4 regions of the Microbispora sp. GKU 823 genome follow, and region 2 is predicted to be linked to each of the others. Evidence: riboswitches for the same ligand, from Rfam matches in the RefSeq annotation. Region 2 holds a riboswitch; each other region holds the start of a gene.
The links. Region 2 has a riboswitch for cyclic di-AMP ahead of B1L11_RS28210 (hypothetical protein). Riboswitches for the same ligand answer to the same signal wherever they lie in the genome.
Positions count from the first base shown of each region.

Region 1 (7,209 bases), on a different contig from region 2:
CGCCCGCAGCGGCGTGCCGGTGTACAGCAGGCCGTCGGCGACGTTGTCCAGCGCGCTCACCCCGGGCGCGAGGTGGAACTGCTGGAAGACGAAGCCCAGGTGGCGGGCGCGCAGCGCGGACAGCTCGCGGTCGGAAAGCCCGGCCACGTCGTGCCCGGCGATCCGTACGGTGCCCGTGGTGGGCCGGTCCAGGGTCCCGATCAGGTGCAGCAGGGTCGACTTGCCGGAGCCGGACGGCCCGGCGATGGCGACCAGTTCGCCGGGTTCGACCAGCAGGTCCACCCCGCGCAGGGCCCGTACGCCGCCGCCGTACTCCTTGGTCACCTCGCGCAGCTCCACCACGTAGGGCTGCTCGGGCTGCGGGATGCTCATGTGGCGGGCACCCCGACCTTCATGCCCTCGGCGAGCCCGGCGCCGGTGATCTCGACCATGCCGCTGCCGAAGGCGCCGAGTTCGACCGGGACCACGCGGGTGGAGGCGCCCTCGACCACCTCGACGCCGAAGCCGCCCTCCCGCAGGGCCAGCAGCGCCTCCACCGGCACGGCCAGCACGTTCTCGCGCCGCTCGCTGACCAGCTCCACCTCGACCGGGGCCTTGTCGAGGCGGGTCTTCGGGGTCTTGCTCAGGGTGATGTCGACGTCGATGGTGCTGCCCTCGTCCTGGCCCTGTCCGGAGGGGACGGCCTCGGCCACCGTGCCGACCGTGGTGATCTTCCCGGTGACCCGCTCGCCGCCGGGCAGTTCCACGGTGACCTTGGCGCCCTTCCTGGCCAGCGACTGGTCGTCGGTGGACAGGTCCACGTGCACCAGCCGCCGTACGCCCGACACGGTGAGGGCCGGACGACCGGGGGTGGTCCTGTCGCCGATCTCGACCTTGGCGTCGGTCACCCGGGCGGCGGCGGGCAGGAAGACCACCTGGGAGGCGTCCACCTGTCCGGTCTCGGGCAGCCCGGCGTCGTCCTGCCACTCCTTGACGGCCAGGTAGGTGGCGTAGCTGAAGTGGTCGTCCACGGTCAGATCGTCGCCGTAGCCGAGGACCTTGAGGTTGCGTTCGAGCTGCTCGACGTCGGGGCCGTCGTCGACGCCCTGCCGCAGCGGGCGGTACATCGGCAGCGAGCCGTACATGAGGACCACCGGCCTGCGGTCGACACTGAGCAGCGCACGGCCGCGCCGTACGACCGCGCCCTCGGCGGGCACCCAGGTCACGGTGCCGGAGGCGTCGGTGCTCACCTGCCGCGCGCCGGAGTAGGTCAGCGACCCCTCCACGGTCTTGGTGTCGACCAGGTCCTGGCGGGTGACCGACGCGGTGGCGGGCACGGGGGGCGAAGACGGCTCGGCCGCGCCGGCGCCGTCGCCGCCCGCCACGGCGACGGCGGTTCCCGCGGCGGCCAGGGCGAGGACTCCGGCGCCCGCGATCACCAGGCCCTTCCTCACGGCTTCCTCCCCGGCGCGAACTCCTCGCAGGCCTTCTGCGCCTCTTCCATCGCCTTCTCCTGGCCCGGTTTGATCTTGACCTGGAGCCCCTTTCCGGGTTCGGGGTCGGGCATGTCGACGCCGTGCTCGCGCATGCACTGGGCGAACTTGAGCATCCGGTCGCGCGCCTGGGGATCGTCGCCGCCGAGCTTGTCGCCGACCGCGTCCTTCATGAAGTGCTGGCAGGCCTGCATGGCCTTCTGCATCGAGGCCTCGTCGCCCTTCTTGCTCATGATCCGGACGCGGCCGTCGGGATCGGGGTCGGGCACGTCCACGCCGTGCTCGCGCATGCACTGGGCGAACTTGAGCTGGGCCTCCTGGCGGTCCACGGTGGCCGACGCCGACGGCCTGGCCGTGGCGCCCGACGTGGCACCGCCCGCGCTGGCGATCCCGTCGTCCGCGGGGGCCGCGCCGCAGCCGGTCAGCGCCAGTGCGAGCCCCAGTGTGAGACCCAGTGTGGGCCCCAGTGCCGGGCCCAGGGGGTGCAGCGGTCGTAAGCGCATGGGTCGTTCCTCCTCTGTCGCTCCTTCTCATCCGGGGCGTTCGCCCGGGACGGGGCCCAACTTCAGCGGAGGCGGTGCTAAACGCGGATAAGCGAGATCCGCTTATCCGCGGCTAACACCGACTGCGCCACTCTCGGAGCCGAGCGGGAGGTTGGGATGCGGGTGCTCGTGGTCGAGGACGAGGAACAGCTGGCCGAGGCCGTCGCCCGGGGGCTGCGGCTGCACGCCATCGCGGTGGACGTGGCCTACGACGGTCAGGAGGCGCTCGAGCTGGCCGCCTACGTCGATTACGACGTGGTCGTGCTCGACCGCGACCTGCCCGAGGTGCACGGCGACGACGTGTGCCGGGAGCTGGTCACGGCCAGTGGGGCGAGCCGCATCCTCATGCTGGACGGCGGCCGGGCGGGTGCGGGACCGGGGTCGGGGGCCTGTCTCTGGGCGCCGACGACTACCTGGTCAAGCCGTTCGCGTTCGCCGAGCTGGTGGCCCGGATCCGGGCGCTGGCCCGGCGCTCGCCCCGGGCGGTGCCTGCGGTGATCGAGCGGGCCGGGATCCGGCTCGACCCGGCCCGCCGTACGGTGACGCGGGACGGGCGGCAGGTGGCGCTGGGCCGCAAGGAGTTCGACGTGCTGCACGAGCTCATGCGCGCCGGCGGAGGGCTGGTGACCTCGGCCCGGCTGCGCGCGAACGTGTGGGACGAGCACGCCGACGCCGGCACGGGCGTGCTGCGCGTCACGATCACCTCGCTGCGCCGCAAGCTGGGCGAGCCGCCGGTGATCGAGAACGTGCCGGGCCGGGGGTATCGGCTGTGATCCGTGTCCTGTCCTTGTGGAGCAGGCTCGGCCTGCGGACGCGGCTCACCCTGCTGTACGGCGGGCTGTTCTTCCTGGCGGGATCGGTGCTGCTGTGGTTCACCCACCTGCTGACCGCGCGGGCGCTCAACCAGCGGTTCGTGGTGGCGGTGGCGTCGAAGGTGACCGGCGCCCCCGATGCCATGTTGGGGGGCAGGCTGCCCGACAGCGACCTGCTCGCGCAGCGGGTGCGCACCAACGTCGAGCAGGGGGCGGCCGACGTGCTGAGCGACGTGCTCAGGTCGTCGGTGATCGTCATGGTCCTGGTCGGGGCCGTCGCGGTGATCCGTGGGCTACCTGGTGGCCGACCGCGCGCTGCGCCCGCTCGACCGGGTGACCGAGACCGCGCAGCGGCTGTCGGAGAGCACGCTGCACGAGCGGATCGCCCTGCGCGGCCCGCAGGACGAGATCAAGCGTCTCGCCGACACCTTCGACGCGATGCTCGACCGGCTGCACCGGGTGTTCGACGCCCAGCGCCGGTTCATCGCCAACGCCTCCCACGAGCTGCGCACCCCGCTCGCGGTCAACCGTACGGTCCTGGAGGTGTCGCTGGAGGAGCCCGCGGCGTCGGAGGACCTCAAGGCGCTGGCTCGCGCGCTGCTCGGCACCAACGCGAGGTATGAGCGGCTGATCGAGGGCCTGCTCATGCTGGCGCAGTCGGAGCAGGAGCTGACCGCCCGCAAGCCGGTCGACCTGCGGCACATCGTCCGAATGGCGATGGAGCAGATCGACCTGCAGCCGCGCCGCAGGAAGGTGGTCGTCCACGAGGACCTGTGCCCGGCGGTCGTGCACGGCGACCCGCTGTTCCTCGAACGCTGCCTGGTCAACCTGCTGGAGAACGCGATCAAGTACAACGTGCGCGACGGAGAGGTCTGGGTCCGGCTGCGGGAGGACGAGGCCGGGGTGAGCGTGACGGTGGAGAACACCGGGCCCCTGGTCCCGCCGTACGAGGTGGACGACCTGTTCGAGCCGTTCCGGCGGCTCGGCGGCGACCGCGTCCGCTCCGCCCGGGGGGCGGGGCTGGGCCTGTCCATCGTCCGGGCCATCGCCGTGGCGCACGGCGGCGGGGTGGAGGCGCTCGCCCGGCCGGAGGGCGGCCTGGCGGTGACCGTACGCCTGCCGAGGTGAGCCGGGGTTCTCCTGCAATCGATGATCGCTCTGCGGCCGGTTACCCGGCCCTGCCGGGTTTGCTCCCTACTGACCAGTAAAATCTGGGTTGTTCTAACTTGACCGGTTTGACCTGGTCTATTACGTTTTAGGCAGCTCAGGGCGCACTTGCTCATCTCAATGGTCAAGAAGCCCTCCTCAGACCGACGCGGCAAGCCGATCCCGGCCTGCCGCCCGGCCGCCGAGTCCGCGTCCGCGCGGAGCCGGGGACCCACCTCTCCTGGGGTGAATCGGCATACCTGCCGTAGGGCGACTTCCAGCCCGAACCCGTCAGCTAACCCGGTAGGCGGCATGGAAGTAAGGGAGTACGCCCCACCATGCACGTCCTCAACACCTGTGTTCGCGCTGCCCTCGCGGGCGGGGCCCTCGCCTCGGCCGTGCTGCTCGCGTCGCCGGCCGCGCACGCGGACAACCCGGCCACCGGCAAGGGCCCGGCGGCCGCGAAGTCCATGGCCGAGATCGCTTCCACGCTGCCCAAGGTCAGCGCGGCCGACGTGCTGAACCTGGCCAGGAGCCAGGTCGGGATCAGCGAGAACGCCAACGGCGGCGGAACCAAGTTCCAGCACTGGTACATGTCCACGCCGCGTGCCCGCGAGACCCTCGCCCGCGACGGCGGCACGATCGACGGCTACCTGAACGCCCCCTGGTGTGACATGTTCGTCTCCTGGGTGGGCCAGCAGCTCGGCATCGCGCCGGTCATGGGCTCCGACGCCTACACGGTGGAGCATGCCCAGTGGTTCGCCGACCACGGCCGCTGGGGCCACACGCCCAAGCCGGGCGCGGTGGTGTTCTTCAACTGGAACGGCAGCAAGGACATCGACGACGTCCAGCACGTCGGTTTCGTCGTCAAGGACAACGGCGACGGCACGATCCGGACCATCGAGGGCAACACCGGCGACGGCGGCGCCGTCGAGGCCCGCACCCGTCCCACCTGGCAGGTGGCCGGGTACGGCTACCCGATGTACCCCGCGGACACCTCCGCGTCCACCACCACCGCCTCCTCCTGAGAGACGACGGCCCCTGAAGCGCGCCGGTGATCCCGGCGCGCTTCGCCGTCCCCGCCGAAAGCCGCCCGACTGCCGCAAATTGACCTACAAGAGCGCGGGCTGCGAGCCTGGCGGCATGCACGCGTTCGACGTCCTCGGCGATCCGGTGCGCCGCCGGATCCTGGAACTGCTCGCCGAGGGCGAGCGCTCCGCCGGAGAGATCGGCGCGATCGTGCAGGAGGAGTTCGGGATCTCCCAGCCCGCGGTGTCGCAGCACCTGCGCGTGCTCCGGGAAAGCGGCTTCACGACGGTCCGGGCCGAGGGCACCCGGCGCCTGTACGCCGTCGATCCCACGCCGCTGCGCGAGGTCGACACCTGGCTCGACCACTTCCGCCGCTTCTGGAACCAGCGCCTGGACGCCCTGGGCACCGAACTCGCCCGCGGCAGGCGGGAGCGCCGCCTGCGGGACGACGCCCGTCCGTGAAACGGCGGGTGCCGGAGGCGACGGCTCCTGTCAGGCGGATGATCGCGACCGGCTCGCAAGCTCAGCGCGGCTGGTTGGTGGGATGGGTTGCCTGGGGTCGGGTTGCCTGGGGCTGGGTGGCTGCCAGGCTGGCGAGGAGTTTGAGCCGGTCCTCGGAGGCGGTGCCCGGTCTTGATGCTCACGACCGAGTTCGTGGTCGCGGGCCTGCTGCCGGAGATCGCCGGCGACCTGCGGGTGAGCGTACCCGAGGCGGGACTGCTGATCACGGTGTTCGCGGCCGGCATGATCATCGGCGCGCCGTCGATGGCGATGCTGACGCTGCGGCTGCCCAGGCGGTTGACGCTGATGCTCGCCTTGGGCGTGTTCGCGGCCGGGCATCTCGTCGTCGCGGTCGGCTCCAGCTTCGCGCTGCTCCTGGCAGCACGGTTTGTGACGGCGCTGGCGACCGGGGCGTTCTGGGCGGTGGCCAACGTGACCGCCGGCCGTACCGCGGGCCCTGGGGCAAGCTCCCGAGCTTTGGGTCTGGTGAGTGCCGGAGGCATGCTCGCCAACGTCGTCGGGGTGCCTCTCGGCGCGTTCGCCGGGCAACTGGTGGGCTGGCGGGGCCCGTTCTGGGCGCTGGCGATCCTCGCGGTGGCGGCTGCCGGGCTGATCGCCCGCACCGTCCCGCACGATGGCGGCGATCACCGGGCGGTGTCGGTGCGGTCGGAGGTGGCTGCTCTGCGCAGGGGGCGCCTGTGGCTGGTGCTGGCGGCCTGCGCGACCACGACCGGCGGGGTGCTTTCGGCCTACTCCTACATCGCGCCGCTGCTGACCGGCCGGACCGGTATCGCGGCCGGGCTCGTGCCGCTGGTGCTCGTCGGCTTCGGCGCCGGAGCCCTGGCGGGCTCGCTGGCTGGAGGCCGGCTCGGGGACGCCCGCCCGCACACCACGACGATCGCGGCGGCCGCGGGCACCACGGTCCTGCTGCCGGCGATCTGCCTGCTGTCCGGGCAGGCCTGGGCCATGGTCGTTCTGGTCGTGCTGCTGGGGTTCTCCGGGCTCGGCGCCAATCCCGTGCTGATCTCCATGTCGGTTCGCTTCGCCGGTCAGGCGCCCACCCTGGCGTCCGCCCTGAGCGTCTCGGCGTTCAATTTCGGCACCGCCGTCGGCACCTGGATCGCCGGGCGCGCCCTCGACTCGTCCCTGGAGACCACCGGACCCGCTGCGGTCGGCACCGCCGTCGCCGCACTGACCCTGATTCCCACGATCACGATCGCCCTGCTCCAGCGGCGCCGCGTCGCCGCACCCGTCCACTAGATCTCCGCCACCGGGTGTATGGCCAGGTCAGCTCGGGGAAGGCGGCAAGGAGCCACAACGCTGGAACCCGTTCGCGGCCACGGCCCGGGGCTGCGCTCTCCGCCACCACGTGAGACACACAACCATCTGAGAATGGAGCATTTCGATGCGTGCAACCTTGATGTACGGCGCCGGCGACGTCCGGGTCGAGGAGGTGCCGGACCCGGTCGTCAAGCTGCCCACCGACGCGCTGGTCCGCGTCACCGCGTCCTGTATCTGCGGCAGCGACCTGTGGCCCTACGGCTCGATGAAGCCAGACGACGGCCCTGCCCGGATGGGGCACGAGTTGATCGGCATCGTCGAGGACACCGGCTCCGAGGTGACGACCCTCAAACGGGGCGACCTGGTCGTCGCGCCGTTCGCCATCTCCGACAACACCTGCGACTTCTGCCGCGAGGGCCTGCACAC
Region 1 covers NZ_MWJN01000011.1:43,670-50,878, reverse strand. Annotated here, with positions in the region: gene B1L11_RS08660 (ABC transporter ATP-binding protein) at 1-372, opposite strand, end outside; gene B1L11_RS46615 (efflux RND transporter periplasmic adaptor subunit) at 369-1,433, opposite strand; gene B1L11_RS50110 (hypothetical protein) at 1,430-1,975, opposite strand; partial or broken gene B1L11_RS08650 (response regulator transcription factor) at 2,132-2,787, shown strand; gene B1L11_RS08645 (HAMP domain-containing sensor histidine kinase) at 3,115-3,954, shown strand; cyclic di-AMP (ydaO/yuaA leader) riboswitch at 4,163-4,296, shown strand; gene B1L11_RS08640 (CHAP domain-containing protein) at 4,311-5,000, shown strand; gene B1L11_RS08635 (helix-turn-helix transcriptional regulator) at 5,116-5,463, shown strand; gene B1L11_RS08630 (MFS transporter) at 5,638-6,762, shown strand; gene B1L11_RS08625 (zinc-dependent alcohol dehydrogenase family protein) at 6,908-7,209, shown strand, end outside.
Region 1: it holds a riboswitch for cyclic di-AMP, as region 2 does, so the genes downstream of both, B1L11_RS08640 (CHAP domain-containing protein) here and B1L11_RS28210 (hypothetical protein) in region 2, are expected to answer to the same signal.

Region 2 (7,209 bases):
GGACCTTGCTGCCGGCCAGTTCCAGCCCCGTCCGGGGGTAGCCGGCGTAGGCGGGCTCCCGGCCGTCGCCGCCCAGCGTGAGGGGAAAGACCATCACCCGCAGCCGGTCGACCAGCCCGAGCTCCATCAGGCTTCTGACCAGCGTGAGGCTGCCGATCGAGCGCAGCGGCACGGCCGACTCCCGCTTGAGCGCCCTGACCCGCTCGGCGAGGTCACCGCGCACGAGCCGGGTGTTCTTCCAGGCGAGCGGCTCCCGCAGGGTGTTGGAGAAGACGGCCTTCGGCAGGTCGTTCATCCGGGTGCTCGCCTCGTCGGCGGCCGCGGACGAGATCGCCGCGAGCGCCTCATAGGTGACGCGACCCATGAGCATCAGGTGCGGCTGCTCGGTCGCCTCGCGTATCCAGGCGTCGAGGCCGGGCCCCGGATAGCCGAAGAAGGCCCCCACGTCCACGCCGGCGGCGAAGCCGTCCAGCGACACGAACAGGTCCGCCGTGAGGTCAGGCACGGTGGTCACCCCGCTTTCGCCACATGCCCGGCCCGCCGGTGTGCGGCGTGGGCAGGTAGCCATCTGGAGGAGCAGGAAGGGCGTCGATGCAGGCCGGTGAGCAGGCGTTCACCAGCAGCGGCACGGTGTCGGTGCCGACCCGTAATGAGATCCACACCTGGTGAAGCCCGCCTTCGGCGATAGGCCGGTCGCAGACGCTGCACGCGCGGATCACGTCGGTGCCCCACACTCCAGGGTCGAGGCCGAGGAGATCGAGGTCCCGGGTCGATGCTCTGCCCGGCTGGAGCGGAGGAAACGGCGCTCGCACCTTGAGGTTGCCGTAAAGCGAGCGGGTGCTGACCGTGCCGGCCTTCAGCCGCCGGCACCTGGTCAGCTCGTACGGGAACCAGTGGAGGCGATGCGACGTGTAAGGGCTGAACTCCCGCAGATTGGTCATCGAGCCGATCTCCGGGGGGATTCGCACGAGGTTACTGCCGTAGAGCACCAAGTGCTTGACCTCGGTGAGTTTGGCGATGGTCGGAGGCAACGTGACGATCTGACGCTGCTCGGCCGGGCTGAGTTCGACAAGAGGACGGAACACCTCGCGGCCGTCCGCCGCCGCTTCTTCTACGAGCTCGAGCAGATGTCGCCAGCCAGGGGACGCAGTGTCCTGACGCTCAGGATGGAAGCGCACAAGGTGCGGCGGACGAACCCTGTCTTGGCGAACCCTGTGTTGGTCGAAACACCTGCATATCTCCCTGCCGGCCCCCGGCCCGCCTTCGCCGGCAGCGTCGGCCCATCGATTGGCCAGCAGGGGCGGGGGAGGCTCGTCCTTCATGGCAGGACGATAACCCGATCCGCCCTTCTCGTTCGCCTGCCGACGAGAGCCCCGGCGTCAGTACATCGAGATGTGCACGTGGTCGTAGTGGTTGGCGGTGATGCTGCCGCGGTCGGACATGGTCCGCCAGCCCGGATGGCCGAGGTTGTAGATGCGCTGCTGCCAGATCACGTACATCACGCCCAGCTTCGGCCCGTTCTTGATGGCCCAGGCGGCCAGGCTGTCGCCGAACGCCTTCATCTCGGGGGAAGGCATGGCGCCGCCCGAGCTCATCATGAAGTCGCAGGCGCGCCCGAGGGGGTGCTCGCCGCTGTTCTCGGCCCGGTAGCAGCCGACCGGAAACCGCAGGTCGAAGTGCTTTTCGACCTCCGTGCGCATGAGCCGCATCCGGGGGGTGATGTTGTCGGAGCCGCTGGGCAGCTCCGGCGCCCACGACCCGCCCGCGCGCTTGCCCGGCGCGATCGGGATCAGCGCGTCGAGCTTGTCCTTGATCTCGTCGATGAGATCCTCGGCGTCCTCGCGCTGTCCGGCGACCTCGGCGGCCTGCGCCTTGAGCTGTTCGGTCAGCGTCTTGGCGGCGTCCGCGGCCTGCTGCCGTTCGGCGCGGACCTGGTCGAAGCGGGCGAGCCTGGCGGCCTGCTCCTCCTTGAGCTGGTAGTTCAGCGCGGCGGTGTTCATGTCGGGCAGCGCCATCGCGCTCTCGGTCTGGTAGCGCAGCCCGGCCATCCGCCGTACGGCGTCGCTGGCGGCCTCGTAGTCGGCCTCGGCCTTGGCCAGCCGGCCGCGGGCCGCCTTCTCCTCGACGCGGGCCTTGGCGAGGGCGACGCGTTTGGCGTTGTAGTCGCCGATCAGCCGGTCGACCTTCTTGCGTAGGTCCGACAGCTCCTTCTTGAGCTGCTTCTCCGTCGGTTTGGGGTCGGCGGCGCCAGGGGTGGCCGCGCCGAACACGAGGACGGCGGAGGCGAGCGCGCCGAGAGCCAGGGGGAACGCGCGGGGCAGAGCCCACTCCTCTCCATCTGCCGACCGGGTTAGCTGACGGGTTCGGGCTGGAGAAGCCCGGGCAGGCGACTGCCTTGACCCCAGGTGCGTGGTTGGGTCCCCGGCTCCCGGGCGGGCGCCCGGGATTAGGCGTACCGGTTGTGACGTCCGGTGTCAGGGATACTAGTGGTAAAGAAACCGTGGCTGCCACCAAAGTCGCAACCATTCGGAGATCAAGCCGTTACCGCCTCGCGTAGCATCCGGGCGGCCTCCTCCGGAAGCACGTCGTTGACGAACGCGCCCATGGCCGACTCCGATCCGGCGAGATACTTCAGCTTGTTCGGCGCCCGCCGGATCGTGAAGAGCTGCAGGTGGAGGTAGGCGAGGTCGCGCCGATAGGTGACCGGGGCCTGGTGCCAGGCCGCGACGTACGGCATCACGACGCCGAACAGCCCGTCCAGACGGCGGAGCACCTCGATGTAGAGCGGCGCGAACGCGGCCCGTTCCTCGGGCGACAGCGCGGGGATGTCGGGCACCTGACGATGCGGGTAGACGTGCACCTCGAACGGATAACGCGCGGCGGCCGGGACGAAGGCCGTCCAGTGCTCGTTGGCGGCCACCACCCGGGGGCCCCTCCGCTCGGCGGCCAGGACGTCCGCGAACAGGTTGCCGCCCCGATGGCGGGCGGCGGCGTCCAGCATCTGCCGGGTACGCGGCGTGACGTACGGATAGGCGTAGATCTGCCCGTGGGGGTGCGGCAGCGTGATGCCGATCTCGGCGCCGCGGTTCTCGAAGCAGAAGACCTGCTCCACGCCGGGCAGCGAGGACAGCTCGGCCGTGCGGTCGGCCCAGGCCTCGACGACCAGTTCGGCCTGCTCGTCGCTCAGCGAGCTGAACGACGCGTCGTGGTCGGAGGTGAAGCAGACGACCTCACAGCGCCCGATCCCCGGCCGCACCTCGCTGAGCCCGCCCACCTGCTCGTACGCTCCGGTGTTGAAGCTGAACGACGGGAAGCGGTTCTCGAACACCGCCACCTCGTACGGCGAGGGGATCTCCGAGCCGGGATGCCCCGGGCAGAGCGGGCACTCCTCGGCGGACGGCAGGTGGGTGCGCGTCTGGCGGTGCCGGGCGACGGCCACCCACTCGTCCATCAGGGGGTCGTAGCGCAGCTCGGAGGCGAGCGGGCGCGGCGGCAGGTCCCTTTTGTCGGTGGCGCTGTGGTCGGCGTCGTCACGCCGGTCGAAGTAGATCAGCTCACGGCCGTCGGCGAGATGGGTGATGGTGCGCTTCACAGAGCGGTCTCCAGCTTCACGGTGCGGTGTCCCGGGTCACGGGGGGCTTCCAGAGGTCCGGCGTCACAGTGCGGTCTCCAGTTCGGTCTCCCCGGACGGATCGGTGAGGAGGAGCTCGCCGGCGTGCTCCGACAGCGCGGCGCGCGCCTCCTCCGGCAGGCCGACGTCGCTCACGACCACACCGGCCTCGCCCAGGGCGGCGATCGTGCTGATGCCGATCGTCCCCCACTTGGTGTGGTCGGCCAGGACCACGAGCTGCTGGGCGGCCGCGATGAGGGCGCGGTCGGTCTCCGCCTCCAGCAGGTTGGGCGTGGTGTAACCGGCGCGGACGCTCATGCCGTGCACGCCGAGCATGAGCGTGTCGACGTTCAGGGAGCGGACGGCCGCCACGGCCACCGGGCCGACCAGCGCGTCGGAGGGCGTACGCACGCCTCCCACCAGCACCACGGTCTGGTCGGGCCGTCCCGCCCGGTGGAAGACGTCGGCCACCTGGACGGAGTTGGTGATCACGGTCAGCTCGGGCACGTCCACCAGGTGGTGGGCCAGTGTCCAGGTCGTGGTCCCGGCCGACAGGGCGACGGAGCTGCCCGGCCGTACGAGCATGGCGGCCCGGCGGGCGATGGCCTCCTTCTCGGCCTGCTGCCGCACCGACTTGGCCGCGAAGCCCGGCTCCTCCGTCGAGCCGGTGCCGGTGGCGGTCGCCCCGCCGTGCACCTTGACGATCAGGCCGCGCTCCGCGAGGACCTCCAGGTCGCGGCGGATCGTCATGTCCGAGACCCCGAGGTCGCGTACGAGCTGCGCGACGCGCACCCCGCCGGTTCTGCGTACCCTCTCCAGGATCGCCTGCTGCCGTTGCTGGGCCAGCATCCACCACTCCTGTCAACAGATTCAAACAAATTATGCCTCACGTACGTGGAGACATGTTGAGTTGGGGTCCGGGTACTTGCCGTCGGCGATCCGGGGGAGGACAGTGAGCGAAAGCCGTACCCGACGGAAGGCGGTCGTGATGGGCAGGCGCGCACGCAAGTCGAAGGCACGCAAGAAGAAGAAGGCCAACCACGGCAGGCGGCCCACAGGCCGGTAGGCCCCGCGGAAGGTGCTGCACGGTAGGGCTTAGGGGTTCCTGCCCCAGGCGGCGAGCAGATGAGTCTGCTGGTCGGCGCCGGCCGGAACGTCGCGCTCGTCCCCGATGACCCCCGCCTCGCGGTAGTCCTCCCGCGCCTTCTCGAACCATTCGGAGCAGGAGGCGACGAGTTCGGGGTCGAGCCGTTCCGGCCCGCCGATGGCACGTGCCAGATCCCAGGTGTGGATCAGCGCGTCCGCGAACAGCTCGGTGATGTACTCCTCGCCCGGCACGTCGCCGAAGGACAGGTGGGTCACGCTGGTCAGGGCGCCCTCGGCGTACACCGCCTGGACGGCGCCCTGCGCGGACGCCTCGAACGCCTTGAGCGGGTCGTCGCCGAGCACGTCGCCCTCGAAGGCGTCCCCCACCTCGGCGACCGTACGGCCGGACAGCAGTTCGGGGGCCCACAGGTTCTCGGCGACGACGTGGTTGACGAGCCCCCGGACGTCCCAGTCGACGCAGGGGGTCGGCAGCTCCCACTGCCCGCGGCGGACGAGATGGAGGCGGTCCCCGAAACCGTCCAGCGCCCTGCGGTACGCGTCACGGATGTCGATCATGTCCCCTCCTCGCCACGAACTCCCCATTCGAACGTAACTCTTCTCAACGATCAGTCATACACGCTCGCCGGGGAGGGAACGCCCGGGTCAAGGGACGTGCTGCTCGACCCAGACGATCTTTCCATACGGCGTGGGCCGGGTGCCCCAGCGGTAGGCGAACCGCTTGATCAGCTGGAGACCGCGGCCGGTGTCCTCGTCGGGGGCGGCGGTGCGCGGGGGCGGGAGTGGCGGGGGGAGCCGTCGACGACCTCGACCACCAGCGTGCGGCCGCGCAGCAGGCGCAGCTCGATCGGCGGCCAGCCGTGCTTGAGCGCGTTGGTGACCAGTTCGCTCACGATGAGCTGGGTGCTGTCCACGAGGCCGCCCAGCCCCCACCTCTGCAACGTGCCGCGGACGAACCGGCGGGCGTGCGAGACGAACCGCGGGTCGGACGGCAACGGGCAGGTCGCCACCTCGTCCGGGTCGAGATCGCGCACCCTGGCCACCATCAGGGCGATGTCGTCACGTTCGTGGCCCGACCGCTGGCTGCTGATGATCACGTCGCACATGTCCTCCAGGTCCTCGACCGGACCGGCGAGCAGGCGGCGCAGCCCCATGATCCCGGCGTCCAGGTCGCGCTCCCGGCTCTCCACGAGGCCGTCGGTGTAGAAGGCGAGCACGCTCCCGGCCGGCAGGACCAGCTCGCGCGACTCCAGCGGGTCGCTGCCGATGCCGAGAGGCAGGCCCGACGGCAGCTCGATGATCTCGGTCGACCGGTCGGGGTGCAGCAGGATCGGCGGCACGTGCCCGGCGCGGGCGAGCGCGCACGTGCGCGTCACCGGGTCGTAGACGGCGTAGATGCACGTCGCGATCTGACTGGGGTCGAGGTCCTGGCTCATCAGGTTGAGCCGGAACAGCACCTCGTCGGGCGGCAGGTCGAGGCTCGCGAGCGTACGCGCGGCCGTGCGGAGCTGGCCCATGGTCGCCGCGGCCCTGGTCCCGTGGCCCATGACGTCGCCCACCACAAGGGCCGTACGGCACCCGGGCAGGGCGATCACGTCGTACCAGTCGCCCCCGACGCCCATCAGGTCGCTGGCCGGCAGGTAGCGCGAGGCGATGTCGATGCCGAGCGCCTGCGGCAGTTCGACGGGCAGCAGGCTGCTCTGCAGGGTGAGCGCGGTCCTGCGCTCCCTGGTGTAGAGCCGCGCGTTGTCGATGCACAGGGCGGTGCGGGCGGCCAGGTCCTCGGCCACCACCACGTCCTGCTCCTCGAACGGCAGGCTGTCCGGGCGCCTGGTGAAGATCACGCAGCCGAGGACCCGTCCCCGCGCCCGCAGGGGGACCGCGAGGAACGAGGAGTCGGTCAGGAGCGAGGCGACCGCCTCCTCCCGGTCCAGGCTCGCGCCGATCAGCCGGGCGCTCTCCTTGTCGAGTGCCGGGTACATCAGCGGCTTGCCCCCGGCCATGCACTGGGCCTGCGGGAGGATCGCCGGGTAGACCGTCGCCTCGCCGACGGGGAACGCCTTCACCCAGGAGTCCGGGTCGGCGCCGGCCACGCCCAGGGCGACCCGGCGTACGAGGGTGGTCCCGTCCACCGGCCGGGAGGACAACTCGCCGTCCGCCATGAGGCGGTCCTGCACCATCACGGCCGCGGCGTCGGCGAAGCGGGGGACCGCCACGTCGACGAGCTCCCGGCTCGTCTCGGATAAGTCGAGCGTGCTGCCGATCCGCCGGCTCGCCTCGTTCAGGAAAGCCAGCCGCTCGTGCGCGGACGCGGCGCTGCTGCGGCGCCACTGCGCCCGGTTGCCCGGGGCGGGGTCCTTGATAACGCAGTTCCGGTTCAACGAATTCTCCGGAGAGAGCGGATGGTGTTCCAGAATCGTATGGAGCTGATACCGCGCATTTCAGCCGTTTGACATGAGTGCTCCGGTCGGGATTACGGTGCGATGGCGCAGCCG
Region 2 covers NZ_MWJN01000063.1:15,045-22,253, reverse strand. Annotated here, with positions in the region: gene B1L11_RS28220 (dihydrofolate reductase family protein) at 1-505, opposite strand, end outside; gene B1L11_RS28215 (hypothetical protein) at 498-1,322, opposite strand; gene B1L11_RS28210 (hypothetical protein) at 1,380-2,270, opposite strand; cyclic di-AMP (ydaO/yuaA leader) riboswitch at 2,326-2,463, opposite strand; gene galT (galactose-1-phosphate uridylyltransferase) at 2,534-3,592, opposite strand; gene B1L11_RS28200 (DeoR/GlpR family DNA-binding transcription regulator) at 3,656-4,459, opposite strand; gene B1L11_RS28195 (TIGR03086 family metal-binding protein) at 4,706-5,272, opposite strand; gene B1L11_RS28190 (SpoIIE family protein phosphatase) at 5,440-7,095, opposite strand.

Region 3 (7,209 bases), on a different contig from region 2:
TCCAGCGACCGCCGCAGGGGGCCGCCGCCGACCAGGAGCAGGACCGCGCCGGGAACCCGCCGCAGGACGAGCGGCCAGGCCCGCAGCAGCACGTCCTGGCCCTTGCGCGGCACCAGCCGGGAGACGCACACGACCACCGGCCGGTCACCCAGGCCGAGCGACGCGCGCACCCGGTCGCCGCCCGCCCCCGGGTGGAAGGCGGCGGTGTCCACGCCGGGCGCGAGCCGTACGAGCCTGGAGGCGGGGACGACCCTGGCGATCCGGCGGCGGGTGTAGTCGCCGAGGTAGGTCACGACGTCGGCCCCCGCCCCGATACGGCGTAGCAGGGCGCGTGCGCCCGGCAGGCGGGCCCACGACGCCTCGTGCCCATGGGTGAGCATGACGATCCTCGCCGCGCCCGCGGCGCGCAGGACGGGGGCGAGCAGCCCCAGCGGCGCCGCCGCCCCGAAGACGACGGTGGCGCCGTCCTCGACCAGCGCCGCCGCCCTTCTCGCCACCGAGCGCGTCGGCAGCATCAGCGAGGAGGGATGACGGACCACCTCGTACGGCTGGCGGGCGTCGAACTCCTCGCATCCCTTCCAGCGCGGGGCGTACACGACCACAGAGCCGGGCGGCCTGCGCGAGGCGAGGCCGTGCACGAACGCCTGGATGCCGCCCGGTCTGGGCGGAAAGTCGTTCGTGACGATCAGCGTCCGCTTCGTCATCCTCACCCCCGCTGCCGGCGTGGTCGCGCGGTCCGCCCGGGAACGCATTGTCGCAGCCACCGCCACCACCGTCGCCCTGTGCAAAGCAGAGGCCCTGTGCAAAGCAGGCGCCCTGTCGCGATCAGGAACGGGCGAGCCGCTCGCGCGCGTACGACCGCCATTCGCGGGTCAGGCCGTCGGCGGTCAGCCCGAGCACCTCCCGCAGGGCGGCGCCGATCTCCTCGCGTAGCGCGGCGCGGTAGAGGGCGACCAGCCTCCGCTCCCCGAACCTCGCGGCGATGTAGCGGCAGGCCAGCCACGCCTCCTCGTACGCCTGGGCGGGCCTGGCGGCGAAGTCGGCGGGCCCCGGCAGGGCGTTCAGCGCCGCCCTCCCTGCCGCCACGTCGGCGGCCAGCTCGGCGGCGACCGCACGGACCGGCAGCCCGCTGTCCAGATAGCCCACGTAATCGGCGAAGCCCTCCATGAGCCACATCGGGACCGCGCGGCGACCGGCGGTCGCGACGTGCGTCAGCTCATGGGTCACCACGACCAGACGGCCGGTCGCGGACAGGCGGGCGAACGCGGCCGGCTGCACGATCACGCGGCCGCCGGTGGCGACGGCCGCCAGGCCGTCCACGTTCGCCGGCGCGGCCAGCACGGCGGCCTGCTCCTCGGTGCGCGGCACGAGGACCACCGCGCCGCCGTACCCGCCCCAGATCCTCCTCACCGTGCGGCCCGCGCGATCGGCCAGCGCGGCGATCTCGGCGACCAGCGGCCGGGGCGACCCGACGACGACGGCGCGCTCGCCGCGGGCGACGGAGGCGCCGGTCCACATGCCCGGGTGCTCCCGCACGGCGGCCCGGGCAGCCAGCCGCAGGGCGAGCAGCGGGTCGGGCGGGGCCGCGGCGGCGGGCCCGGCGAGCAGCACGGCCAGCGCGACGGCCACGGCCGTGGTCGCACGGGGACGGACCCGATGAGGCGGAGCTTCGGGGTGGCGCCGGCCGGCCTCGGGGCGTACGCCGGGCACGCCTCCGGGCACACCGCTCGTGGCAGTCACGCCGTGCATGGTAGCCAGCACACGCCACCGGCCCCGTCCACCTCGGCGAGGTGGACGGGGCCGTAGGGACGGCGCCGGTCGAGGGGGCTGGTGACCGGTGCCCGTCAGACGCCCGGGCGGACGGCACCCACGAAGGTGCTCCTCCTGTAGGCGTCCAGCTTGTCGATCCGCACCCGCGTGCCGCTGTGCGGAGCGTGGATCATCTTGCCGTGGCCGACGTACATGCCGACGTGGCCGCCGCCGCTGGTGAAGATCAGGTCACCGGGCTTGAAGTTCCCCCAGGACACCTTCTTCCTGACCGCGCTGCGGATGGACCACGTCGTGCGCGGCAGCCGTACGCCCGCCTTGCGCCAGGCGTACTGGACCAGGCCCGAGCAGTCGAACGCGCCCGGTCCCGTGGCTCCGTAGCGGTAGGGGTCGCCGATCTGCTTCTCGGCCACCTTCACCGCACGCTGGGCCTTGGCCCGCTGGAGCGCGACCCTGGTGACCTTCCGCTTGGCGGCGCGCTTCTTGGTCTGCTGCTTCTTCGCGGCGGCCCTGCGGGCGGCGGTGTTCGCGCTCTTCGCCGTGGCCGTCTTCGTGGCCGTCTTCGTGGCTGGGGCCGTCTTGACGACCGTGACCGTCACCGTGTCCGCCGCCGCCGGATGCGCACCGGCGACCCCGACGGATGCCGTCAAAGCAGCACCACCAAGGGCAATTCGGGCAAGACGGGACAGGCTAGAGGGGGTGGTAGACAGGATCTCTCCTCGGGTCTTCCGCTCACGCCTACCGGGTTAGCTGACGGGTTCGGGCGGGGAAGTCGCCCTACGGCGCGCGATGCGCCGATTCACCCCGGACCTTCGCGTGAAGGTCGATGGTTCCCCGGCTCCGTGCCTCCTGACTGCACGGACTCGGCAGCCACCGGCGCTGAGGGATCCCGCGAGGGGGAGGGTGATGGAGAGCGCCGGTGACGGTGGATGACTGCGCGACGGCCGGCCGGACCGGGTGCGCCGCGGCGAGGCGTGCTCGCCGCGGCCCAGAAGCTACCGAGGACTCGCCGCGTTCGGCAAAGCCCTCCCGCCGGATAAAGATCGGATAACAGAGGCGGCGAAGAAGAAACCGCAGCTTACCCGCATCGCGAAAGGCTAAGTGTGACTCTGCTCACAATCTCGGCATCAACGGGTAAACCGGGTCACATGAGTCACAAAAGGCACAGAAGTTCACATAGAAGGCCGGGCCCTCAGGGGCGGACAGCTCCGATGGCGTGATACTCGGCGAGTGTGACAATCTTCACAACATCGCCGGTCTGCGGCGCGTGGACGACCTTGCCGTCGCCGGCGTAGATGCCGACGTGCCCGTACCCGGCGTGCCAGAGCAGGTCGCCCGGCTGGAGCTCGTCCAGCGAGACCCTGCGGCTCGCACCCCAGGCCCACTGCTCGTAGCTGGTCCGGGGCAGCGTCACGCCCGCAGCCGCCCACGCGGCCTGCACGAGCCCGGAACAGTCCCAGGCGTCCGGTCCCGTGCCCCCGTAGCGGTACGGCTTGCCGACCTGCTTGTAGGCGAACTGGAGGGCCGCCAGCGCGTTGCCGGACGCCGGCCCGGTGTAGACGATGCCGGCGCTGTTGGGGTTGCCGGGGTTGTACGTCCCGAGCGAGCGCAGCAGCTTCATCTGCTCCCTGACGAGCTTGTCGACCTTCTCCTTCTCGTCGGCGAGCTCGCTCTTGACGTCGGCGGCCTCCTGGTACACCACCTTGCTCTGGTCGCGGCGGTCCTTGAGGTCCTTGATCGCGCCCTCGTACTCCCTGAGCCGCCCGGCCCGCTCGGCCGACATGTGGTTGAGCGTGGCGAGGCCGCTGAGCATGGCATCGGGGTCGGCGCTGTAGAAGACGCCGCCCCACGACCCCATCTCGCCGACCTGGTAGCTGCTGACGGCCATCGAGACCAGCCCGGAGCGGAGCGCCTCGACCCGGACGTTCTGCTTCTTGTAGTCGTCGTTGATCGCGAGGTACTTCTGCCTCGCCTTCTTCCACTTCTCGTTGGCCGCGTTGTAGCGGTCCACGAGCTTGTCGGCCTGCTCGTTGAGCTTGTTCAACTTCGCCTTGGCCTGCGCGACTGTGGGCTTCGGATCCGCCTGCGCGCCCGTCACCGGCGTCAGCAGGACCACGGCGGCCAGACCGGCGGCCACCGGCACACGCCCTCGCACTGAGCCCCCTTGAGGATCAACCTCTTAGATCAACGAAACCTGCGGCGCGACTCTATCTAGGCGATCTTGATGCTTCAACCTATTCGCAGGTATTCGCGGCAGTCATCACGTACGGTGACGACGCCGGGCCGGAGCGCGCGTACGGCGCCTCAGCCGCGCCCGAGACGGCGCAGCAGTAGGAGCGAGGGCACCGGCCGGGCGCCCATGCGGCGCACCGACTCGGCCACCTCCCGGTCGGAGGAGACCACCGCGATGGCCCGCCCCGGCGGCTCCGCGCGCACCAGCGTGCGGATGAGGTCGTCGGCGATCTCCCCGGGCGCGCTGAACATCACCCGCACCCCGCGCGGCGCGGACACCTGGACGGGCCCGTTCAGCTCGGCGCCGTCGAACACGCACGTCACCTCCGCCCGCGTCTGCACGGCGAGCCCGCCGAGCCCGGTCAGCAGCCGGGCCCGCTGGTCGGCGAGGGTCAGCGACGGATAGCCGGTCTTGGTCACGTTGTAGCCGTCGACGATCAGATGCAGATGAGGGATGGCCAGGAGCTGGTCGAGGAGGCTGGGGGTCGTCGTTGGCCAGCGCCCGCGCGGGCACGGCCGTCACGCCCGCCTCGCCCGGCAGCACCGCGTTCACGTAGTCGGCCGGCCTGCTGATCGTCGTGGGCAGGCCGAGCTCCTTGCGCAGGCCGGCGGCGGCGTCCTGGAGCGCGTCCAGCAGCACCCGCACCCCGGGCGTCCTCGATGCTGCGGCCCTCGCGGGCGGCCCTGCGGCTGGCCTCCAGCTGGCGCTCGGCGTCCGCCAGGCGCTCCCTGAGCCGGCGCAGCTCGGTCTCGGCCGCGCCGTTGGCGCTCGCGGCTTTGGACCGCGCCTCGGCCGTCTCCGCCTCCAGCTCGGCCGCCCGCGCCTCGGCGGCCCTGACCCGCTCGCGGGCGTCGTGCAGCTTGCGCCGCAGGTCGGAGTTCTCCGCGCGGGCCGCCTTGAGCTGCTCGCGCACCCGGTCGATCTCCTCCTTGGCGGAGGCGCGCTGCGCCGCGAGCTGCTCGCGCAGCCGCGTCTCCGCCTGCTCCCGCTGGGTGCCCGCGGCGGCGGCGTGTTCCAGATCGGCCCGCGCCTGCTCGATCAGGTCCGGCCAGCCGGGCGGGCGGGTCAGGTAGGCCGCCGCCGCGACCAGCACCGGCTCGGCCGCGGGGGGCACCGTGCCCTGCGGCCAGGCTCGCCACCAGCTCGGGCCAGGCGGCCTCCACCGTCTCGGCCACCCGCTCGCGGAACTCCTTGTCGTTCTCCAGCTGGCCGCGATCGGCGCGCTGCCCAGGCGGGCGCGCTTGCGCGGGTCGAACTTGGCGATGTTGCGCAGCGGCGGCGGCACGGCCGCGGCGGGCATCGAGCCCAGCACCTGCGCCGCGACCTCCACCACGTGTAAACGGACCTGCTCGGGCAACGGACGAGACAGGCCTTCTCCGGCTGAACTCATCTCGTCGCTCCTCGGTCGTGTCCTACAGATCTTCTGCTCACTGCGGTCGCCCCGGCGGCGCCTCGCGGTGCTGTCGCCCCCGAGTGCGAGAACGTCCCCGATGCCCGCCGTCCGCGAGGCGTGACCCTCGCGGCGCGCCCACCGGATCGCCCTCACACGGCAAGATCTGCGAGACACTCCCTTGTTCTTGTCTTCCTTCAAGGGTACGGCCGTCGCACCGTGTTCCATGTCGCGTTCATGATCTGTGACCGTGCTCGGCGGCGGGGCCGGGCCGGGCACAACCGGTTGGCGGTCGTCCCGCCCCCGTCCCTACGCTTGGCGGCGTGTTCGCTCCTCCGTACCCGATCACGACCCCCCGGCTGGTCCTGCGCCCCTTCACCGAGGCCGACCTCGACGACCTGTACGCCTTCCACTCCCTGCCGGAGGTGACCCGATACCTCTACTGGGACGCCCGCACGCGGGAGGAGACGAAGGCCGCGCTCGACCGGAAGATCGCCTGCGCGTCGCTCGGGGAGGACGGCGACGTGCTCAGCGTGGCCGCCGCGCTCGCCGGCGGCGGGCCCGTGATCGGGGACCTCACGCTGTTCCTGCGCAGCCGCGAGCACCGCCAGGGCGAGATCGGGTTCGTCTTCAACCCGGCGTACCAGGGCCGCGGCCTGGCCACCGAGGCGGCCCGCGAGTCCTCCGGATCGGGTTCGAGAGCCTCGGGCTGCACCGGATCCACGGCAACTGCGACGCGCGCAACACCCCGTCCGCCCGCCTCATGGAGCGGCTCGGCATGCGCCTGGAGGCCCGCCTGGTGGAGAACGAGTTCTTCGCCGGCGCGTGGAGCGACGAACTGATCTACGCGATGCTGGCCCGCGAGTGGCGCGCGGGAGCGGCCTCCGCGTAGCCGCTCACCCGACCGTTGCTTTGCCTGCCCGTGGGGCGGGGGCGGCAATTGTCGGTCGGGACTTCTATGGTCATGGGCGTGGATGCGGTACAGGGCACGCTGGACGAGCTCGGCACTCCCCTGCGGGAGGTGACGTTCGTCGTCTTCGACCTGGAGACCACCGGCGGGTCGCCCGCGGAGCACGCCATCACGGAGATCGGCGCCGTGAAGGTGCGCGGCGGCGAGGTGATCGGCGAGTTCGCCACGCTGGTCGACCCCGGCGGCCCGATCCCGCCGTTCATCTCCGTGCTGACCGGCATCACCGACGCGATGGTCGTGGCCGCGCCGAAGTTCTCCGAGGTGCTGCCGAGCTTCCTGGAGTTCATCGCCGGGACGGCGCTGGTGGCGCACAACGCGCCGTTCGACATGTCGTTCCTGAAGGCGGCCTGCCAGGTCAACGGCTACCCGCCGCCGGCCAACCCGGTGGTGGACACGGCCGACCTCGCGCGCCGCGTGCTCACCCGCGACGAGACCCCCAACTGCAAGCTGGCCACCCTCGCGCGGGTCTTCCGCAGTTCCACCGAGCCCTGCCACCGGGCGCTGGCCGACGCGCAGGCCACGGTCGACGTCCTGCACGGCCTCATCGCACGGGTCGGTTCGCTCGGCGTGCACACGCTGGAAGACCTGCGCGGCTTCGTGCGCGCCCCCACCCCGGAGCAGCAGCGCAAACGCCACCTCGCCGACGGGGTGCCCGGCGCGCCGGGCGTCTACGTCTTCGAGGACGCCAAGGGCGAGGCGCTCTACATCGGGAAGAGCTCCAATCTGCGCAACCGCGTGCGCAGCTACTTCACCGCGAGCGAGACCCGCCCGCGCATCCGCGAGATGGTCGGCATCGCCGAGCGGGTCAGGACGATCGTCTGCGCCACCGCGCTGGAGGCGGAGATCCGC
Region 3 covers NZ_MWJN01000005.1:103,656-110,864, forward strand. Annotated here, with positions in the region: gene B1L11_RS04690 (glycosyltransferase family 4 protein) at 1-704, opposite strand, end outside; gene B1L11_RS04695 (hypothetical protein) at 826-1,740, opposite strand; gene B1L11_RS04700 (C40 family peptidase) at 1,845-2,417, opposite strand; cyclic di-AMP (ydaO/yuaA leader) riboswitch at 2,492-2,646, opposite strand; gene B1L11_RS04705 (C40 family peptidase) at 2,960-3,922, opposite strand; gene B1L11_RS49765 (NYN domain-containing protein) at 4,072-4,419, opposite strand; gene B1L11_RS04710 (hypothetical protein) at 4,437-5,390, opposite strand; partial or broken gene B1L11_RS04715 (GNAT family N-acetyltransferase) at 5,714-6,282, shown strand; gene B1L11_RS04720 (DEDD exonuclease domain-containing protein) at 6,355-7,209, shown strand, end outside.
Region 3: it holds a riboswitch for cyclic di-AMP, as region 2 does, so the genes downstream of both, B1L11_RS04700 (C40 family peptidase) here and B1L11_RS28210 (hypothetical protein) in region 2, are expected to answer to the same signal.

Region 4 (7,209 bases), on a different contig from region 2:
CGGTGGCCCTGCTGACGGCCGATCTGCTGGTCGGCGTGGCCGGCGCGTACGGCTCCGCCGCCTGGGCCGGGACGGCTTCTTCGCCGCCCGCGCTCACCGCGTTCACCGCGCTGGCCGGGCCTGCCGCTACGACGCCGGCGGCCGACCACAACGACCAGGACGTCATGTTCGCCCGGATGATGATCCCGCATCATCGTCAGGCGGTGGAGATGGGGAGGCTGGCCGAGGGCCGCGCGGCGGATCCCCGGGTCGCGCGGCTCGCCCGGCGGATCGAGGCCGCGCAGGCTCCCGAGATCCGGACGATGAGCGGCTGGCTCACGGCCTGGGGCGAGCCGGCGCCCGGCGGGAGCCCCGGGCCGGCGCACCACGCCATGCCCGGAATGATGTCCCCCGAGGACATGCGGCGTCTCGAACGGCTGTCAGGACGCGCCTTCGACCGGGCCTTCCTCACGATGATGATCCGGCACCACGAAGGCGCCGTCGCCATGGCGCGCGACGAACTGCGCACCGGGGTCTACGAGCCGGCCCGGCGGATGGCGGCGTCCATCGTCTCCAGCCAGTCGGCCGAGATCAGGGAGATGAAGAGCCTCCTGGGATGAGGCCGCCGCGATGGCCGGAGCCGGCAACGCGACACCCGCAGATCCGGGAAGGCGGCGGGAGGTCACCCACGCTTGCGGTGCCGTCCGCCGGACGTCGCCGCCGCGGCCTTGAACCGCAGTCCGGTCACGGCGGTGGAGACCACCGCGAACAGCAGACCGGCCGGCAGGACGGCGTCGCCGGGCGACCACACGAGGTCGAGCGACTGCCCCTGGGTGGCCGCCATGTTCCTGGTGGTGGGCCCCGCGCCCTGAACGCTCGCATGCACGGCCGCCACGGGCTGGATCGTCACCGGCGCCTTCGGCGTCACCTTGACCTTGCGCGGCAGGCCGTACCCGACGATCTTGCTTTTGTCGCGCACCTTGCGCTTGAGCCACACGCCGTCGACGTTGCCCTCGATCGTGTGGACCTTCCCGCCGACGACCTTCTCGACGATGCCGACGTGGTCGATGTCGCGGATCTTCTTCGACCCCGACCAGGCGAAGAAGACCACGGCGCCCGGCTCGGGCTTGCCGCTCCAGGCGTGGTGCTCCTTGAACCACTTGGCGTGCCGCGTGGTCAGCGCGAACTCGCCGACGTGGTCCTGCACCCCGGCCCGGTCCGCCGCCCAGGAGACGAACATGTCGCACCAGGGAGCGGTCGTGAAATCGGGGTCCTTGGCGACGTTGTCGGCGTACCACTTGCCGAACTTCGTGTGTTTTCCGGCTCGTTCGCGGTAGCCCAGTTCGGGGCGGACGGCGTCGAGCAGCTGTCGAGCAATCGGATCGGTGGAAATCGGAGGCTCCTCATGGCGCGCTTCGAGACATGACGAACCGGCCCGCGGGGCGTGACGGCATGACGGCATGACCGGCCGGGGACACGGCCGCGGCGGGGCGGAATCAGAAACGGGAGATGTGGCAGCCCGTCACGGGCGCGCCATCACCCCGGAAGCCTGGAGACGTTCCAGGGCGGGCATGTGGTCCGGCGACGCGACGCGGACCGGGTGGGCAGGTGGAGCCGACACTCCACGCGCTCTCCTCTCCTTGGCCGCCTACCGGGTTAGCTGACGGGTTCGGGCCAGGAGTAGCCCTACCGGATGGTCCGGATTCACCCCAAGAGACGTGGGTCCCCGGTTCCCGGGATCGATGACTTCCGGGATTCGGCGGTCGCCGGTCGTCCTCGGGTTGAGGACCGCACACCGGCGAGACATCGGGAAGCTTAGTAGATAACAAGTGTGACACGACCAAAAACCCGGCAAAGGGCATCATTCTGGTCGCAGCCGTTCCGTGCTTCCGCAGGTCCTCACGGTCGCGGGCCGCCCGCGGTGAGATACGCCACACAGCGTCGTACGGCACATGCGCCCACACACTCGGCAAGGGGTCAGAGGCGGCAAGGATGCCGCTGTTGAACACCCCGCCCGCGATGACGGCGACGCCGCGCCGCTCGCCGGCCGCGGCACTGCCGTATTCATCGGATCATTACCGGGCGGCTAGCTTAGTTAGCCAAGCTAACTGCTGGTCGCCACAGGGAAAAGGGACTTTCTTATGACGGACGCGATGTGGGCCGGTACGGTCGCCGTGACCGGGCACGAAGGGGCCGAACTCGAAGCGTACGCGGCCCGGCCGCTCGGCTCCGGCCCCTACGGCGGGGTCGTGGTCATCCACCACCTGCCCGGCTACGACGAGGCCACCAAGGAGATCGTCCGCAGGTTCGCCGCGCACGGCTACGCGGCGATCTGCCCCAACCTGTACTCCCGGGAGGGCGCCGGGGTCAGCCCGGACGACCAGGCCGCCGCGGCCCGGGCCAAGGGGGGCGTCCCCGACGAGCAGCTCGTCGGGGACGTCGCCGGCGCCGCGGCGTACCTCAAGGGCCTGGAGCACGCCAACGGCAAGATCGGAGTGATCGGCTACTGCTCGGGTGGGCGGCAGACGTTCCTGGCCGCCTGCTCGCTCCGGATCGACGCGGCCGTCGACTGTTACGGGGCCTTCGTGGTCACCGCGCCGCCCGCCGAATCCCCGCTCAAGGCCGAACCGCTGATCTCCCGGGCCGGCGACCTGTCCTGCCCGCTGCTCGGGCTCTTCGGCGCGGACGACAGGTTCCCCTCGCCGGACGAGGTGGCAGTGCTCTCCGCGGAGCTGGACAAACTCGGCAAGGAACACGAGTTCCACGTCTTCCCCGACGCCGGGCACGGGTTCTTCTCCGTGGACCGCCCCGCGTACCGGCCCGCCGCCGCGGTGGAGGGCTGGAAGAAGGTCTTCGGTTTCTTCAGCCGCCACCTCGCCGCCTGAGGAGAACAGGGATGTGCACCTATCTCACCGAGAAGATCCGGATCGACGGCGCCGCCAAGGGGGCGTCGGGCTGGTTCACGGTCACCGACGGCATGGTCTACGTCGACCATCCTTACCACGCGTGCCAGGAGCACACGGTGAACATCGACCTCACCAACCCGGCCGAGGGCCCGTCGGCCCGGGTCGCGATCGAGCTCACCGAGGAGGCGGCGCTCGCCCTGGTCGAGGCCATCCACAAGGCCCTGGCCGCGGCGCCGCCCGGGCTCGCGTCGGCCACCCGCCGGTCCCTTCCCGCCTGATCCCGCCTCGTCGCCGCCGCGCGGCGCCGCCCAGGGTGAGGGCAGGGCGCGGACGGCCGGCGGTCCGCGGTCGTCAGGCTTCGAGCGACATGTACAGGCGAGTGCCCCCTGGCCGGAAGCCCACGCGTTCGTAGACCCGGCGCGATCCCTCGCCGCCGTACTCCAGCCACACCGACCGTGCTCCCCTGGCGAGCATCGTCTCGGCGAGCGTGGCGGTGACCGCGGCGGCGATGCCCCGTCCGCGGAAGCCGGGGCGGGTGCCGACCCCGGCGAGTTCCGACGTCTCCACGGCCGGAGCGGAGCACATGGCCGCCCCGGCGCAGCCGCCGCCGGGCGCCCGGACGAACCGGACCGCGCCGCCGTTCTCCTCCGTACGGCGCAGCCGGGCCGCGCCCTCCGGCGACGCGGCGAACTCGCCGCCGAACGCCTCGGACAGGGCGGCGTCGATCGCCACGTAGTCCTCGTCCGTGGCCGGCGCCTCCACAGGGAGGACGGCCGGCGGCGGCGTCAGCGTGGCCGGGGTGCAGACGAGATAGTCGTGCACCGCCTCGACGGTGAACCCCGCCTCGCGGAGCGCGGGCTCCACGGCGGGCGCGGCGTCCGGGGCGAACTCGAGCCGGGGCTTGAGCCCGCGCTCGCGGAACGCCCGATCAGCGCCGCGACGTCCCGTCCGCCCAGCCTGGCGCCGGGCAGGGGTGTCGCGTAGTTGACGTACGGGCTGGTGGTGCCGGGCTCGACGCCGAGGACGAAGCCCCCGATCTCGACGACTTCGGGACGGCGGCGAAGGTTGGCCACGGCGAAACTCTGGACATCGATGCCCACGGTGATATCGACCTCACGAACGACAAGGTGGAGCGGTTCGCCCATCGCTCGGCGCGGAGGGGTGAACTCGCACGGGAAAGCCATCCCGGACGGGGATGGAGAAGGTGCACAGGGCACCGTCACGTGGGGCCGCCGTGAGACGGTGAGGGCAGTGAACCGATGACGCGGGAGGCGTACCGGTCAGTGCCGACGGCGGCCACTGTGGGACGCCGAGAACATAGGCTTCGTTCCTTCGCTGTGATCTGTGTGAAGCGCGCTCACTTTCCCACGCGGGTCCGTGAGCGCGCAAACGGTTATCTCCGGCGGGGTCAGCGCGCCGCCGGGGCGAGCATGCCGACGAGGTCGCAGGCGTCGAGTGAGCGGATCAGGGCGGGGTCGAGACGGGCAGGATGCAGGGCGTAGACCTGTGCCCCCTCGCTCACCCGCACGTCGTCCTCCAGCACCACGGCGAGACCCGCTTCCGCCGCGCCGGCCTCCGCAGCGGGGCCGGCCGCGTGCCGTACGCCGAGGCGGGACGCGAAGGCGGCGGCGTCTTCGCCGGGACGACGCGCGTGCCGGCTCACGGCGCCGTCGCGGTGCCGTACGACGACCTCGCGGGCGCGGGCGGCGGCGTGCCAGCAGGCGACCTCCCACAGGGTGACGCGCTCGCCGAGGCCGTAGGCGTCCTCGGCCGCCGCGCCCAGACGGGCGATTTGCTCCTCGTGTTCGTACACGTCGTGGAACCCGGCGAACGCGGACACGTTGAGGTCCACCCAGCGCATCGTGCGCGACCAGAGGTCGGCGACGAGCGGGACGAGGATCTTGGCCGGGCCGGTCAGGTCGAAGCGCTGCCGTACGGCGAGCGGGTCGAACAGGCCGTCCGGATCGTCCATGAATCCGGCGAAACCGCGGGCCAGTTCGTCGAACGGCACGTCGTTGTAACTGAACACGATGGGCACCACGTACCGGCCGCCGGTCGCGCGCAGCGCGGCCACGTCGAGATCCACGAACTCCGACGCGCCCAGCGGCTCGGGCGCGGAGGTCAGATCCCCGGAGTGGACGGCGGCGCTCGCGCCGAGCCGCAGGTTCGTGTAGTCGCACAGCCCGACGAACTCCCACCGCGCGTCGAACACCGCCACCGACAGGTCCAGGTCGACCACGCGATCCGAGGGCTCCGCCCAATGCAGGAACAGCCGGATGCGCTCGCCGCGCGGTAGCGGCCGGACGCTGCCGCGCGGCAGCCGTACCAGCGAGGCCGAGGCGGACCGCTCGGCCTCCGGCGCGAGCAGGTCGTCCAGCTCCTCGTCCAGCAGCGCGGTCCCGACGGGCGGCAGCGCGGCGGCCCGGCGCAGCATCTCGCCGGTCAGTACGGCGGTCAGGGCGGCCACGGTCTCGGGGGCAAGCTTCTCGCGGGTGTCGGGGCTCGGCCCAGATCCGCGCCGCTCCCCCGCGCGGGAGGAACATGCGGGTCCCGCCCGGTGGCGTACGCAACTGCCCCAGGGTGGCGATCAGCACGGCGGGGGAGACGTGCGGCGCGGCGGCGCGCAGGGCCTCGGCCAGATCGGCGGCGGGCAGGCGGCGGGCGAGATCGGCGGTGCGCCGCAGCAGCTCTCCCGGCCGGCGCGCGAGCAGGGCGAGTGCCTCGCGGGGATCTGTCCGCAGCGCGGCCTCGAACCGCCCCGCGAAGGTGCGGGCGCGCAGCCGTACGCCGTCGAACGACAGCAGGTCCCCGTGGGCCGCCGCGCGCTCCAGCAGGACGTCCGCCATCGGCGTGCCTTCCGGCAGCGGGGTGCCGCGCAGCACGGCGAACGCCAGGGCCGCGTCCGGGTGGCGCCGGTGGAACTCGTGCGGGTGCAGCACCTCCGCCATATGCCGCCACTACGCCGGGTAGCGGTGCAGGTCCTCGATCAAATACGGCAGCGCCTGCCGGTCCAGCACGGCGAGCAGCGCGCGACGCACCGGCCGGGGCAGGCTCGTGCGGCGCGGGAGGCGGGCGCGCAACCCGGGGTCGCCGCCCATGAGTGCGTGGAGCAGCCGCAGCACGTCGGTCGCCGTGTCGGCGTGCCGGGTGAGCAGGCCCAGGTCGCCGTGCCGTACGGCCGAGGCCAGGACGACGGCGCGGGTCTCGCGGGCCGGGATCCGCTCGGGGAGCCAGCCGGCCGACTCGGGCCAGAAGCGATCGACGATCTCGGCCACGACCGCCCTGTCCTCCGCGCGCGGCGCCGCCTGCCGGGACAGCAGCGGACCCAGCAGGTCGCGGGCCCGGGCGGCCGGATCGTCGCACAGCCCGAGCAGGGTCAGTGTCTCCGGCACCCGGCCGTTCCACCTGACGGCCGGGGCGTAGACGTCGTCGGCCGGGCGCAGGAAGGGATCACCGGGGTCGATCCGGCGGTGGCAGATCGGGCAGGCGCTGTAGTCCGCGCCGTCCCAGCACGCGCGGCAGACCAGGTGCGCACACGGGGACACCGGGTGGACGGCGGCCATCTCCCCGCACAGCACGCACGGCTGCTCCGGCCGCTGGAGCAGCACGGAGAACACCCTGCGGACGAACAGGTCCACCGTGTCGGCGGGGACCGACTCCGGGAAGCGGCGGAACAGCGGCGCGTGCACGACGCGCCCGCCCAGCTGGGCCGACAGGGCGGAGACCAGTCTGCGGCCCGCCTGCCCCAGCTCCCCGGCGTCCAGCTCGGCCAGCCGGACCCGCAGCGGCGCGCTCAGCACGTGCCCGAGCTGGAGCAGGTCCGCCTCCAGCGCGACCACCCCGTCGGCAACGGTGGCGAGAGGCCGGCTCAGGCGGGACGAGCGCGACGAACGGCCCGAGCCCTCAGGGCCCGGGACGGCTTCCCGCTCGACGGCGGAAACGAGAAGGTCGGGGGCGACCAGCCGCTGCCGCAGCAGCAGCTCCGCCAGCCGGTCCACGGGCATCCTCCCTGCGTACGAGCGATCGGACAGGCACCGGAAAAGTGAGACGGGGCGGAGAACGGACGCGCTAAAGCGATTTCGAAGATCGAGAAGGAAGCACGTCCAGGAGCCGCCCCTTGGCCCGCCACCCTAGCCCGCCACCCGATCTTGTGTCGTCCCCTTTTCGCGCTGTGCAGCGGACAAATGGAGTTCCGCTGGTGGCCTGCAAGACAGCAGAGCGCAGAGGGGGGCACGACGCGACACGCTACCGCCCGCCACCGACATCCGGCGGCGGGCCGTGACGCGGCGGCTCAGCCCTGGCCGGCGGGCTCCGTGCCGATGGG
Region 4 covers NZ_MWJN01000113.1:2,968-10,176, forward strand. Annotated here, with positions in the region: gene B1L11_RS37395 (DUF305 domain-containing protein) at 1-599, shown strand, start outside; gene B1L11_RS37400 (CHAP domain-containing protein) at 662-1,441, opposite strand; cyclic di-AMP (ydaO/yuaA leader) riboswitch at 1,609-1,751, opposite strand; gene B1L11_RS37405 (dienelactone hydrolase family protein) at 2,121-2,864, shown strand; gene B1L11_RS37410 (DUF6295 family protein) at 2,876-3,163, shown strand; gene B1L11_RS37415 (GNAT family N-acetyltransferase) at 3,237-3,749, opposite strand; gene B1L11_RS52905 (TerD family protein) at 4,294-5,352, opposite strand; gene B1L11_RS52910 (hypothetical protein) at 5,427-5,855, shown strand; gene B1L11_RS52915 (RING finger family 4 domain-containing protein) at 5,843-6,883, opposite strand; gene B1L11_RS52920 (hypothetical protein) at 7,177-7,209, opposite strand, start outside.
Region 4: it holds a riboswitch for cyclic di-AMP, as region 2 does, so the genes downstream of both, B1L11_RS37400 (CHAP domain-containing protein) here and B1L11_RS28210 (hypothetical protein) in region 2, are expected to answer to the same signal.